DNA from 4 places in the Pontibacillus sp. ALD_SL1 genome. Region 3 is predicted to be linked to each of the others. Evidence: riboswitches for the same ligand, from Rfam matches in the RefSeq annotation. Region 3 holds a riboswitch; each other region holds the start of a gene.

Region 1 (3,171 bases), 480 kb from region 3:
TCTTTATACCATTATGTACGGATGTATTGCGCTTGCAGTAGCGATTACATTATTCCGGAAGCGTGATGTATAGGGGGGGGCACATGGGGAAGTGGTGGACCATTTCATTATTTACGATTTTCTTTTTGTTTTTATTATTTGTATTTACAAAGCGAGAGACATTGGCAGGGCAATTGTTAGGTGTTGACCCTTTCTTATAGTTCTAAAGGGATAAAAAAATGACGGGATACATGTATCCCGTCATTTTTAGTAATTTTACGCAGATTTTTTAAAGCGTGGGAACCCAATTGCAATTGCTATGAGACCTGAGATTGCAATTAATATAGGATAGAAAGAATACGGTAGTAATTCTATTGGCGATAGGCTACCGATTTGGGCTGCTGTTAATAATTGCGCTCCATATGGGATTAAGCCTTGGATTGTACAAGAGAATATATCTAGTAAACTTGCAGACTTTCTGGAATCAATCTCATACTCGTCAGCAATGTTCTTTGCCAATTGTCCAGTCGTAATTATAGCAATTGTATTATTTGCTGTAGCTAAGTTTGTAGTGGCTACAAGACCGGCGATACTTCCTTCGGCACCACGTTTAGAGCGAATTCCTTTTGTAAGGGTATGGAGAAGGAATTGAATGCCGCCATTGTGTTGAATCATAGCTACGATTCCGCCAATTATTATTGTAAGGAAAATTAATTCCGACATGGAGTTAATTCCTGATGTTATGTTAGACATAAAGGCATCAAGAGAATAATCACCACTAATTCCTCCAATTATTCCTGATAAAAGAATACCTCCAATGAGCACGGCCATCACATTCAGTCCTGCTAACGCACCCACTAAAACTCCGACATAAGGAATCACTTTTAACCAGTTGAAGCTATCTGCATCAACAGACGATGTTCCGCCTGAAGTGATCACGATTAACAATATAATAGTCGCAATAGCTGCAGGGAGAACGATGAAGAAGTTGGCTTTGAACTTGTCTTTCATTTCAGTTTTCTGTGTTCGAACCGCCGCAATTGTCGTATCAGAAATGATGGATAGGTTATCACCAAACATTGCACCACCAACAACAGCTGCAAGTGATAAGGCTGCAGAAAAGTCTGTTTCGGCACTAATACCGACAGCAATTGGTGCAAGTGCACTTATTGTGCCAACCGATGTTCCCATAGAAAGTGAAATGAAGCCAGCAATAATGAAGACTCCAACAATGATTAAGTTTTCAGGAAGATAAGTTAATGCCAGGTTTACTGTAGATTCTACGGCACCAATGCTGCTTGCCACCGATGAGAACGCACCGGCTAATATGAATATGAAGACCATAATCATGATGTCAGGATGGCCTGCACCTTTTGCAAATTGCTCCACTTTTTCGAAGGTTGGCTTCTTACGATTTTGTAGAATTGCAACAATCGCTGCAATTAGGGCTGGGATTAAGATTGAAATATAATAGAAATCACCTGTTACTATGCCAGATCCTACAAAGATAACTAAGAAAATGAGTAAGGGTAATAGAGCAAGTGGATTCCCTTTGTTTATATTCATGTTGCTGCACCTCTTTCTTGCTTGTTTAAATTCTTGTGTAATGGAAAACACTAGCCATGTATCATTAAAAAAGCCCTCTTCTTAATCAGAAGAGGGCTTTATATTTAGAGCTCCTCTTCTCATCTATCAAGTGTAACCTTGCTGGATTTGGCACAGCACTCATTTGCAATGAGCCCGCTGCCGAGACATCGTAGGGCCAGTCCCTCCGCCTCTCGTGATAAGAAGGAGTATTCACTTTTTGTTTTACATGCAGTACCTAAGTTTACTTATAACGTGGTTTATTGTCAATGAATGAAGAAAAAATGAGGTGTTGATAGGTTGGTGAAGAGTGAATGAAGAGACTCGTGTTGTGAGAAAAGTAAACTTTTTGGGAACAACTCCCTAAGTATACGTATGTTTAAATCTTGTACGAAAGTTTCATTTTCTTATAATCCCTATATTTACCTATTACAGTAAAAATGAAGTAATGAAGGGATCTTGTTGTATTATTATAAAAAATATGTCTTTTTTGAAAACAAATTGTAATATAAACGTAACTTTATGACAAACAAACTTTTGGTAGAATAGTCGTAGAAGAAAAAACAGACGATACTAGAAGAAAATGGAGTGGGGAATATGTTGAAGAAAATTGTAGCTTGTGGAATGGCTGTAATGTTTACGTTTAGTGGTGCATCAGTAGCTGGGGCGGCTAGTCAAGATGATTTGTTAAGTGTAGCTAAGAATCATATGGGAGTACCTTATGTATTTGGTGGTCAAAGCCCTAGTGGATTTGACTGTTCTGGATATACACAGTATGTCTTTAACAAAGTGGGTATCTCAATCCCTCGTACAACTGGAAGTCAAGCCACAGTAGGACAAGCAGTTAGTAAAAGCAATATGAAGCCAGGAGACCTAGTATTCTTTGAGAACACATATAAAGCAGGCATCTCGCATGTCGGAATTTATGTGGGTAATAATAAGTTTATTAGTGCTACCTCTAGCAAGGGGATTGATATTGTCTCTCTTAGCAATCCGTACTGGGGTCCTAAGTTTTCTACGGCACGTCGTGTAGCAGGGTTAAATAATGTAGACAGTTTATTTGCAGATGTGGATGAAAATCATGTTGCTTATGAAGCGATCAAAGCTTTAGTTAGTAGTGAGATTATAAAAGGATACCATGATGGTACATTTAAACCTAACCAAGATGTTACTAGAGGGCAAGCAGCTGCTTTATTTAACAGAATCATTGAGCATGAAGCTTCTGATAAAACAACATTCCCAGATGTAGATCCTAATCATCAATTTGCTAATGATATAGCAGCTATGAAAGAGCTAGACATTATTAATGGCTTCTTAAACGGTGAATTTAAACCAAACGAAACGATCACATTTAGTGAAATGACTACGATGGTTTTAAATTCGTTTGAAGCATCAGGTATTGAAAAGGATCAAAGTGTAAAAAGCTATTCCGCAGAAAATGTATCTCGCGCTGATTTTTCTTCAACTTTATATGACACACTTTATCAACACCAACAGTAAGTCTATCTTACACGTACGGTTATATATCCTCTTTGGTTTCAAAAACCAAAGGGGTTTTTTTATGATTTATTCTATTAATACCCAGGTTAATGGTGCTATAAACTCGTA
Region 2 (3,171 bases), 1.7 Mb from region 3:
ATTTGGCGAGAAAGATGCTGGAGACATTGGAAGAGACATTAAAAGGAACTGACTTTAGAGAGTTGAACGCAGCGATTCATCCTGACTTCATGAGTTATTACGAAGTAGAGAGTGTTCCGTGTCTTCTGATCGTAAAAAAAGGCATGATTCTTGAAAAAATCTATGCATTTCAATCAGTACCTTATCTCTATGAGAAAGTGAATCAATATCAATAAGAAGAGGCTGTCCTATATGGGACAGCCTCTTCTTATGTATGAAATAATGTCGAACGATGATTTCCCAAGAAATAATTGAGTGAATCATGTAAAGAAATGTAGAGAGAAGGTATTGGTAAATCACAAATGATCGAACTATGACTGGAGAAAATAAGGACTCATCATAAGGAGTCCTTATTTATACTATTGCAATTCATTTATAATAACGTTCCAATCGTCTTCATAATCTCCATGACATCTGCTTTATCTCCAAACTGCGCTTCAATCTTGCCCTGTTGATTTATGACCACAGTTGTTGGCACGCCTGTACACTGATATAGGTCATAAACTTCACGTCCTCGATCAATTAGGGTAGGTTGAGCAAGAAATTTGTTGGCAAATGCCACACCTTCTTCAACGTTTCGTTCTCTTCCGGCTACGTTAATCGTCAACATTTTGACTTCATCACGATTTAAGGATTGATAGAAATGTTCTTTCTTCGGAAGATCCCTTGAACAGTCGGGACACCAAGAAGCCCAAAAAGTGAGGACGATGACTTTTCCGAGATCTTGTTCCAATTGATAATGGCTGCCATCCATAGCGGGGAGCTCAAAGTGAGGTGCTTGCATGTTCGTTGCCTCCTTTAATGATTTGAATTGACTCTTTTATTATCACCATGCTAACATATGATTTAACTTAAAATCGATTTCAGATCTTATCTGGAGAGGTGGAGGGACTGGCCCTTTGAAACCCAGCAACCATCCTTTTTAGGAACGGTGCTAATTCCTGCAAGGCGTGAGCTTTGAATGATAAGAGAGTATACGTACATGCGTTTCCCTCTCTTTGGGAGACGTTTTTTTTATTATCTACACCATTCATTTCCGTATACTGTTTGCTGATAGGATTTATTTAGATGAAAGAATTGAGTGAAAGTTTCATATTGACTGAATGTTAAGACGCGTGCTAGAATTCTTTCTAGACTTAAAAGAGTTAAAGCGTTAATTGAATAAAGGATTTTACTCTTATCACGAGAGGTGGAGGGACTGGCCCTTTGAAGCCCGGCAACCATCAAACTATGTTTGAAAGGTGCCAAATCCTGCTAAGCATAGCTTAGACAGATGAGAGGACGAATCGGTTTAGATAAACCTTTCTGTCCTCTTAGGGGATAGTAAGGTTTTTTGTTTAGGGAAGGTTATACAAGAGAATCCTTAAACTTTTTCGCATTTGAAAAGGAGGAACAACCGTGATTTCAATCAAGAATCTACAGAAAATATTCAAATCTGGGACAAAACAAGTTCAAGCGGTTGATGATGTTAATTTGAACATCGAAAAAGGAGAAATCTATGGAGTGATCGGATATAGCGGTGCTGGTAAAAGTACATTTATTCGGTTGCTTAACCGATTAGAAGATCCTACGAGCGGGGAAATCGTCATAGATGGTGAAGATATAGCAAGTTTGAAAGCGGGCAGTCTACGTAAGGCTAGACAAGAGATTGGGATGGTATTCCAGCATTTTAACCTTCTTTGGTCTCGAACGGTAAGAGAAAACATTGCGTTTCCTTTAGAAATCGCAGGAACTCCAAAGAAGGAAAGGCAAGAACGAGTTGATGAACTGATTAAGTTAGTCGGCCTAGCAGGCAGAGAAGATGCATACCCATCGCAACTAAGTGGTGGACAAAAGCAGCGCGTAGGTATAGCAAGGGCGCTTGCTAACAGACCAAAAGTTCTGTTATGTGATGAAGCCACATCGGCACTAGACCCTGAAACAACTGATCAAATATTAGACTTGTTGGTTGATATCAATGAACAGTTAGACTTAACGATTATCCTTATCACTCATGAAATGCACGTTATCCGCAAAATCTCTCACCGAGTAGCGGTGATGGAAGAAGGTAAAGTTGTAGAAGAAGGCGATGTATTAGATGTCTTTCTTCATCCAAAAGAAAAAGTAACGAAACGATTTGTAGAACAAATTATGGGCGATCAAGACCAAGACGAAGCAGTGGAGACGATCTTAGCTCAGTATCAGACTGGACAAGTCGTTCGTCTGCATTTTGTGGGAGAGAAAACGAATCAAGCTTTAATTAGTGAGGTATCGAGAGAATTCCCTACTGTGAGCTTCAACATTTTACAAGGTAAGATTACTCAAACTAGTAAAGGTGCTTATGGAACGCTCTATGTTCACATGGATGGGACAGAAGAAGACATCAAGAAGGCAATCGATTATATTTCCGAAACGTCCGTGCAAGTAGAGGTGAATAATCATGTTTCATAAGTTGTTTCCAAACGCAAATGTAGAAGATCTGATTACGGCTACGGAAGAAACGTTATATATGACCGCTCTTTCTGTAATTGGAACGTTTATCTTAGGATTGTTGCTAGGGCTGTTACTGTATTTAACTTCAAAGCAAAATATATGGGCTAACAAACCATTGAATTTCATTGTGGCAACGATTGTAAACGTGTTCCGTGCTATTCCATTTATTATTCTAATTCTACTCTTATTCCCATTCACAGAATTTTTAATTGGGACAATAAGAGGCCCTAATGCAGCACTGCCTGCTTTAATTATCGGAGCAGCACCATTTTATGGTCGTCTTGTTGAAATTGCTCTTAAAGAAGTAGATAAAGGTGTAATAGAAGCAGCAAAATCTATGGGAGCTAAGACCTCTACAATTATCTTTAAAGTCTTGCTTCCAGAATCAATGCCAGCTTTGGTTTCGGGTATTACGGTTACCTCTATTAACTTAATTAGCTATTCAGCCATGGCAGGTGTCATTGGAGCAGGTGGTCTTGGTGATTTGGCTTATCTCAAAGGGTTCCAACGCTGGGACTTTGATGTTGTATTCTTGGCTACAATTTTAATTGTCATTATTGTATTCATATTCCAATTCGTTGGAGACCTTATATCTAACAAATTAGACAAACGATAGAAGGAGAGTTAAATGATGAAAAAATTCTTAACACTATTCCTCAG
Region 3 (3,171 bases):
CTGTACGCCTTGACCTTTGCCGGCGCGGTTGTGTTTCGTAATAAATGGAGCAAGGTCAAGCTTTTTAGCTGCTTCAATAATATGGTCTTTCCCGACGGCTGTAATGGTCTTTGGCGTTGTGATGCCTTCTTGATTTAAGGCCATATATTGATTCACTTTACTTAGCTCAAGGCGCAAAGCACGGCTGCCGTTCACAACGGTACGGCCGTGGCGTTCGAGCCAAGCGAGGACAGCTTCTGTGAATTCAGGTGCGAAGCGGTGATCACGAGTGTGAGAAGAAGCACTCATTCGGTTATAGAAAATTCCTTCTGGTGGCTCTTCTGTTAGATCAACCGTTCCCTGGTCTAAGTGCCATAACTCAAACGGCAAGCCGAGCTCCTCTAAGCGTCCTGTTAGGTGATCAGTCCATTCATCATTTTCATGTAACACGTATATCTTTGTCATTGTGGTACCTCCTTGAAGTGTGTGCGTTTCTCTTCTACGAGTGGCATAACGTCCCGGCTAAAGCGCTCCATCTCTTCTAGTTGCGGAGAGCATTGAAGAAGGAGTAGGTTGAGCCCAACTTGTTCGTATTGTAAGATACGTTCAGCAATTTGATCTGGTGTGCCGATCAGTTTTGGGCGAAGTCCCCGGTTTGAAACGGAGTAATCTTGTAGATCGACTTGTTGTTCAAGCTGTGACTTACTAGTGAAGTCACTGTATCCTGCATAAGCGCCTGAGTCTTTCACATCTGTAATCCGGTTTAATTCTTGGAGTGCTTCTTCTTCTGTATCACGGCAAATGACGTAAGCAGCCATTCCAAAAGATTGGAAGGGCTCGTGCCCGGCTTCACTGCGTCTTGCTTTCATATCACTGATTTTCGTATTAATTTCATCGACCGTGCCACCATGCATGACGTAGGCGTCGCAGTGATTGACGATCGTTTCTTTTCCACGTGGACTTTCACCACCTGCGTAAAGCTTTGGATAAGGCTTTTGAATAGGTTTCGGATGAAGGTGGGTATTCTCAATGGAATAAAACTTCCCGTCGTAGCTAACGGGTTCTTCTTTTGTCCAAAGGGATTTTAACACTGAAAGAAATTCATCGGTTCGATCATAGCGTTCATCGTGTGCGGTGAACGACCCTCCGTATTGTTTGGCTTCCTCTTGCCACCAGGCGGATACGACATTTAACGTGAAGCGGCCTCCTGAGATTTGATCAATGTTCGCGGCCATTTTAGCTGTTACTGCTGCATTATGAAAATTAGGTCTGACTGCGGCCATAATTTCTGTAGTTTCAGTCACAGCTGCCAGGCCTGCTGCTGTTGTCCAGGCTTCTAAGGAATCCTGATCGGTTCCTTTTATATCATTTAAATACAACTCCGCAATAAGGGTTGTATCAAATCCTAACTGTTCCCCTCGTTGAATGACTTTCTTGGCATAATCGAATGTCGGGGGCATATTCTCATCCTCAACATTTCTAAGCCACCCTCCGAAAATCGGTAACCAATATCCGTACCTCACTTGACTCAGCTCCTCTTTATAATAGTATATCAGATTAAACAACCCAAGTTACTTGGAATTAAAAGTTACGCGTCCAATTTCCTTCTATATATATGAAGGAAGGTAATAAAAAACCCCCTCAACTTGTCCTTGAGACGAGATGAGAGGGTTCTGAATACGAGTCCCGCTCTCTCATCTTTCAGGATTTCACCTGATTGGAATTGGCACGGTATTCACATCAGAACCCGTTGCCGAGGTTTCAAAGGGCCAGTCCCTCCACCTCTCTTGATAAGAAGAGTTAATTTTCAAACTTTTTGTTGATGAATATATTACGCTCTTATGAGTGAGTTGTCAATGAAATGTAAGTTAAAACTTTCACCTTAAAATTGCGTGCTCCTATTTGATGAACATCGGTGATGGTTCTATTGACCTACCGCAAAAGGGGTCTTCCTTCCTGATTCGGTAGAACAAAATGTTTGTTAAACTAATACTAAGGAAATATTTTTGGAATTTTCAGCATCTTTTTTTGAGCATATACAACTAGTCCACTATGGTATGGGGGAATCTGGGTGCACATTGGGAGAAGGATTAAATACGTAAGGCAATTGCGGGGATTATCACAGAACGAACTAAGTGTTGGGGTGGTTTCAGCTACTCATCTTAGCAATATTGAGTCTGGTAAGTACGTCCCGTCTAAAGATATTCTTGTGCTTTTTGCGGACAAGCTTGAGGTGGATGAGGCTTACTTGTTGGAGTACGAATACATGGATACGGCCTTAATCGACCAGATTATAGAATTGAAAGATGCGGTCATTATAGGTGATGGTGCTAGAGTAAAGAGTCTGCTGAATCATTTGGATTCTCTGGAGGATCAAGTCGCTAAGGGGATCTATAGTGAATTGTTATTTACACTCATTAAAGGTGCCCATTTTATGAAATCAGGCTGCAATACAGAAGAAATGGCTTCAATTCAATTATTAATAAACCTTTATATAAAAGATGGGGAGACACTAGACGATAAGGTGTTTTTGTCGTTCTATGACTACTATTATGGTTTGTATCACTTTCAACACAATCATATACATGCTAGCCTAAAGCACTATTATAGGCTTGTCTCACAAACACAGGACGAATTAGAGAAAGGCTTATTCTTCTATAATATCTCTTTGCTTCATAAGCAAAGCAGAGAATATTATAAGGCCATTGAAGCAGCAAAAGAGTGCCTTCAAGTGTTTCAACAAAAGCTCGAATGGGATCGATTAGGGGAAACGTATAATATGATAGGTGCTATACATTGGGATATGAATGAATGTGAAACGGCAATGGAGTATCTTCTCAAAGGAGAAAAAATTGTCACTATGACAAATAATGAGAAGTTAAAGAGTCGGATTCATCATAATTGTGGATTAATCAATAAACAACTTGGTGACTACGAGGCTGCCATCTATTATTTCAGGAAATCTATAGAAGCTAAGGTTAATATTAATGATATGCATAATATTATTCTTCCATATCACTCATTAGTTGGTAGTTTAATAGATCGAAATAAGATTCAAGAAGCGAAAATTGTCCTTTCTCATGCTAGGAAACAATGCCTGTCGCAAAAAGATCAATATTATTTGAAAGAGTTAGAAGCATTCATTTTTGAGAAAGAGGGAAGGTCTGAAGATTTCGAACGATGTATGAATGA
Region 4 (3,171 bases), 1.8 Mb from region 3:
AGTCGGTAACATCTAATTCAAAATTACACCATGATTATGACAGACTCTAATATTTTATCATGTTTTCGCATAAGGGAGGACAAGGATTACAATTCAATGATAAAAACAATCGCAGTGAAACAAAAAGAGCACGGAATTACTATGCAATTCCGTGCTCCTACCTATACTATAAGTTTGCTAGTTGTTTTAACTCTTCTGCTTTATCCGTTTGCTCCCATGGGAACTCAACATCTGTTCGGCCAAAGTGACCGTAAGCTGCAGTGTCACGGTAGATTGGGCGACGAAGATCAAGCATTTTGATAATGCCAGCTGGACGAAGATCAAATTTCTCACGTACAGCTTCAACTAATGCCTCTTCTGAAACTTTCCCTGTACCAAATGTATTGATTGAAATCGACACAGGTTGCGCAACACCAATGGCATAGGCTAATTGAACTTCGCAAGAATCTGCTAATCCGGCGGCTACAATGTTTTTCGCTACGTAACGAGCTGCATAAGCAGCGGAACGGTCAACTTTAGTAGCGTCCTTACCACTGAAGGCTCCACCACCGTGACGTGCATATCCGCCATACGTATCTACTATAATTTTACGGCCTGTTAAACCAGCATCCCCTTGAGGACCACCGATTACAAAACGACCTGTTGGATTAATGAAGTATTTTGTTTGTTCATCAAGCAATTCTGTAGGAACAATTGGAGCAATAACTTGCTCTTTTAGATCCTTTTGAATTTGCTCTAGCGTTATTTCTGGGTGATGCTGCGTGGAGATAACAATTGTGTCAATACGAACAGGATGGTCATGTTCGTCATACTCTACAGTAACCTGGGTTTTGCCATCAGGGCGTAGGTAAGGAACTGTTTCATCATTGCGCACGTCAGACAAACGTTTCGCCAATTTGTGAGCTAAAGAGATCGGAAGGGGCATAAGTTCAGGCGTTTCGTTATTTGCATAACCAAACATGAGACCCTGGTCTCCTGCACCAATATTCTCAATTTCCTTATCAGTCATTTGACCTTCTCGTGCTTCAAGCGCTTCGTTTACCCCTGCAGCAATGTCTGGTGATTGTTCATCAATTGCCGTAAGTACTGCACATGTTTCTGCGTCAAAACCATATTTGGCACGTGTATAACCGATTTCCTTAATGGTATTACGGACGATTGATTGGATATCCACGTACGTATTTGTTGAAATTTCTCCTGATACGAGAACTAACCCTGTTGTAACTGTCGTTTCACATGCTACACGAGCGTTAGGATCATTTTTTAAGATTTCATCTAGTATGGCATCAGAAATTTGGTCACAGATTTTGTCAGGGTGCCCTCCTGTAACTGATTCTGATGTAAACAAGCGGCGGTTTGCAGCCATTCCCTCAAACTCCTCCTTTAAAATACTCTTATCTTTGAGACGGAACTCATCACCCAGCTATCTATTCAGAAAAAAGTAAAACAGAGTTATGTAAATTCTTTTTATATATGAATTTACACCGATCTATTCTATCGACCTGGAACAGTTTCGTATATTGTAAACGAATGAAAAAAATACATGAGAAAACGTCGAAATTCGCTATATCCAGCAAATGCCGATGACTTTCAATATACCTTAGAAAGCGTTTAGAAACCTTTCGAAAGTATAAAAAATCCCTTCCCATAACGAGCAAAGGGAAAGGGTCCATTCGCTCTTATCGTTCAAGGAGGTCTTCCTTGCATCAGGTTAGCACCTTTTCATCTAAGGATGACGGTTGCTGGGTTTCATAGGGCCTGTCCCTCCACCTTCTCTGGATAAGATAGTTTCCGTTCGCGACTTATCATAACGTTTTAGCCCTTCTATGTCAACTGAATATAGAGCGTTATCATTGCTTTATTGAATGTTACACGAGCACTTTTTCACTCAAGTATAAACGTGCGAATTTAGACACTTAGAAATTCATTGATAAACGGGGTTGCTGATTATAATTGACTTTGGAATACGGAACATTAAACCAAGGAAAAAGGTGAGTTGACATCGAAGTAATATATTATAGAAGTAAAACGCTTGTGCATTTTTCCATCTCCGACACCTCAGTCATTCTATTCATTATAACTTTTCACCTTTTCTTTTACATTTACAGTCACAATTTTGCCGTAATTTCATTATAAAATAGTATGGACTAATAAAATGAATGTGTTATACTAATGACACATTGAGTCTGATCCTATTCAAAAGATTGTATAGCCCAAGAACAAGAAGGGTTAGATCTCAACTTGGATTCGTCATTAAAAAATGATTTTGTTAGGTTCACTATCAAAGTCAAAAAATATTAAATAAAGGCAGGTTCTTGAGCATGAATACGGTGAATCAAGCGTCCATAATTAAAGAATTAATTACACAACCTAATGTGTTAACCAATTTGTGTGTGGGAGAACTCGTTGAAAAAGTTCTTCAACGTAACGAGGGTACACTAACTGCTACAGGAGCGATCAGAGCCGAAACAGGACGTTACACCGGCCGATCCCCTCAAGATAAGTTCATCGTTAAAGATGAGGTTTCAAAAGACACAGTTGATTGGGGTACCGTGAACCAACCCATATCAGAAGAAATCTTTGAAAACCTTTATCATAAAGTCGTAGATTTCCTAAAAGAAAAGGAAGAAGTATTTGTTTTTAATGGCTTTGCCGGTGCAGACGAACGCTACCGATTACCTATTCAAGTAATCAATGAATTTGCTTGGCATAACTTGTTCGCCCACCAACTATTTATACGCCCTACTGAGGACGAATTCGCCGATCATGTAAGCGAATTCACGGTTATCTCTGCCCCTTCCTTTAAAGCAGACCCCGCTCAAGATGGCACACGCTCCGAAGCCTTTATTATGGTGTCATTTAAACATCGCGTGATCCTTATCGGAGGGACCGAATATGCGGGGGAAATTAAGAAATCGATCTTTTCAGTTATGAACTACCTACTACCGGAGAGCGATGTTCTACCTATGCACTGTTCAGCTAACGTAGGGAAAGAAGGCGACGTGGCATTATTCTTCGGACTCTCGGGTACAGGGAAAACTACCCTATCTGCTGATCCCGAACGTCGACTAATCGGCGATGACGAACACGGTTGGTCTAACCGCGGAGTCTTCAACATTGAAGGTGGATGCTATGCAAAGTGCATTAACCTTTCTGAAGAAAACGAGCCGC

What was found. A riboswitch is a leader RNA that binds a small molecule or an ion and turns the genes downstream of it on or off. The one in region 3 is predicted to bind S-adenosylmethionine.
Region 1: it holds a riboswitch for S-adenosylmethionine, as region 3 does, so the genes downstream of both, IMZ31_RS07050 (Na+/H+ antiporter NhaC family protein) here and IMZ31_RS04665 (LLM class flavin-dependent oxidoreductase) in region 3, are expected to answer to the same signal.
Region 2: it holds a riboswitch for S-adenosylmethionine, as region 3 does, so the genes downstream of both, IMZ31_RS15400 (methionine ABC transporter ATP-binding protein) here and IMZ31_RS04665 (LLM class flavin-dependent oxidoreductase) in region 3, are expected to answer to the same signal.
Region 4: it holds a riboswitch for S-adenosylmethionine, as region 3 does, so the genes downstream of both, metK (methionine adenosyltransferase) here and IMZ31_RS04665 (LLM class flavin-dependent oxidoreductase) in region 3, are expected to answer to the same signal.

What each region holds. Positions count from the first base shown of each region.
Region 1 is NZ_CP062974.1:1,396,240-1,399,410, forward strand. Features, by position in the region: gene IMZ31_RS07045 (ABC transporter permease) at 1-73, shown strand, start outside; gene IMZ31_RS07050 (Na+/H+ antiporter NhaC family protein) at 256-1,545, opposite strand; SAM riboswitch class I at 1,662-1,769, opposite strand; gene IMZ31_RS07055 (C40 family peptidase) at 2,161-3,063, shown strand.
Region 2 is NZ_CP062974.1:3,033,758-3,036,928, reverse strand. Features, by position in the region: gene IMZ31_RS15410 (thioredoxin family protein) at 1-215, shown strand, start outside; gene IMZ31_RS15405 (TlpA family protein disulfide reductase) at 413-823, opposite strand; SAM riboswitch class I at 907-1,010, shown strand; SAM riboswitch class I at 1,214-1,319, shown strand; gene IMZ31_RS15400 (methionine ABC transporter ATP-binding protein) at 1,438-2,469, shown strand; gene IMZ31_RS15395 (methionine ABC transporter permease) at 2,459-3,127, shown strand; gene IMZ31_RS15390 (MetQ/NlpA family ABC transporter substrate-binding protein) at 3,143-3,171, shown strand, end outside.
Region 3 is NZ_CP062974.1:917,449-920,619, forward strand. Features, by position in the region: gene IMZ31_RS04660 (ATP-grasp domain-containing protein) at 1-444, opposite strand, end outside; gene IMZ31_RS04665 (LLM class flavin-dependent oxidoreductase) at 441-1,502, opposite strand; SAM riboswitch class I at 1,671-1,776, opposite strand; gene IMZ31_RS04670 (helix-turn-helix domain-containing protein) at 2,051-3,171, shown strand, end outside.
Region 4 is NZ_CP062974.1:2,903,548-2,906,718, forward strand. Features, by position in the region: gene metK (methionine adenosyltransferase) at 167-1,366, opposite strand; SAM riboswitch class I at 1,677-1,786, opposite strand; gene pckA (phosphoenolpyruvate carboxykinase (ATP)) at 2,322-3,171, shown strand, end outside.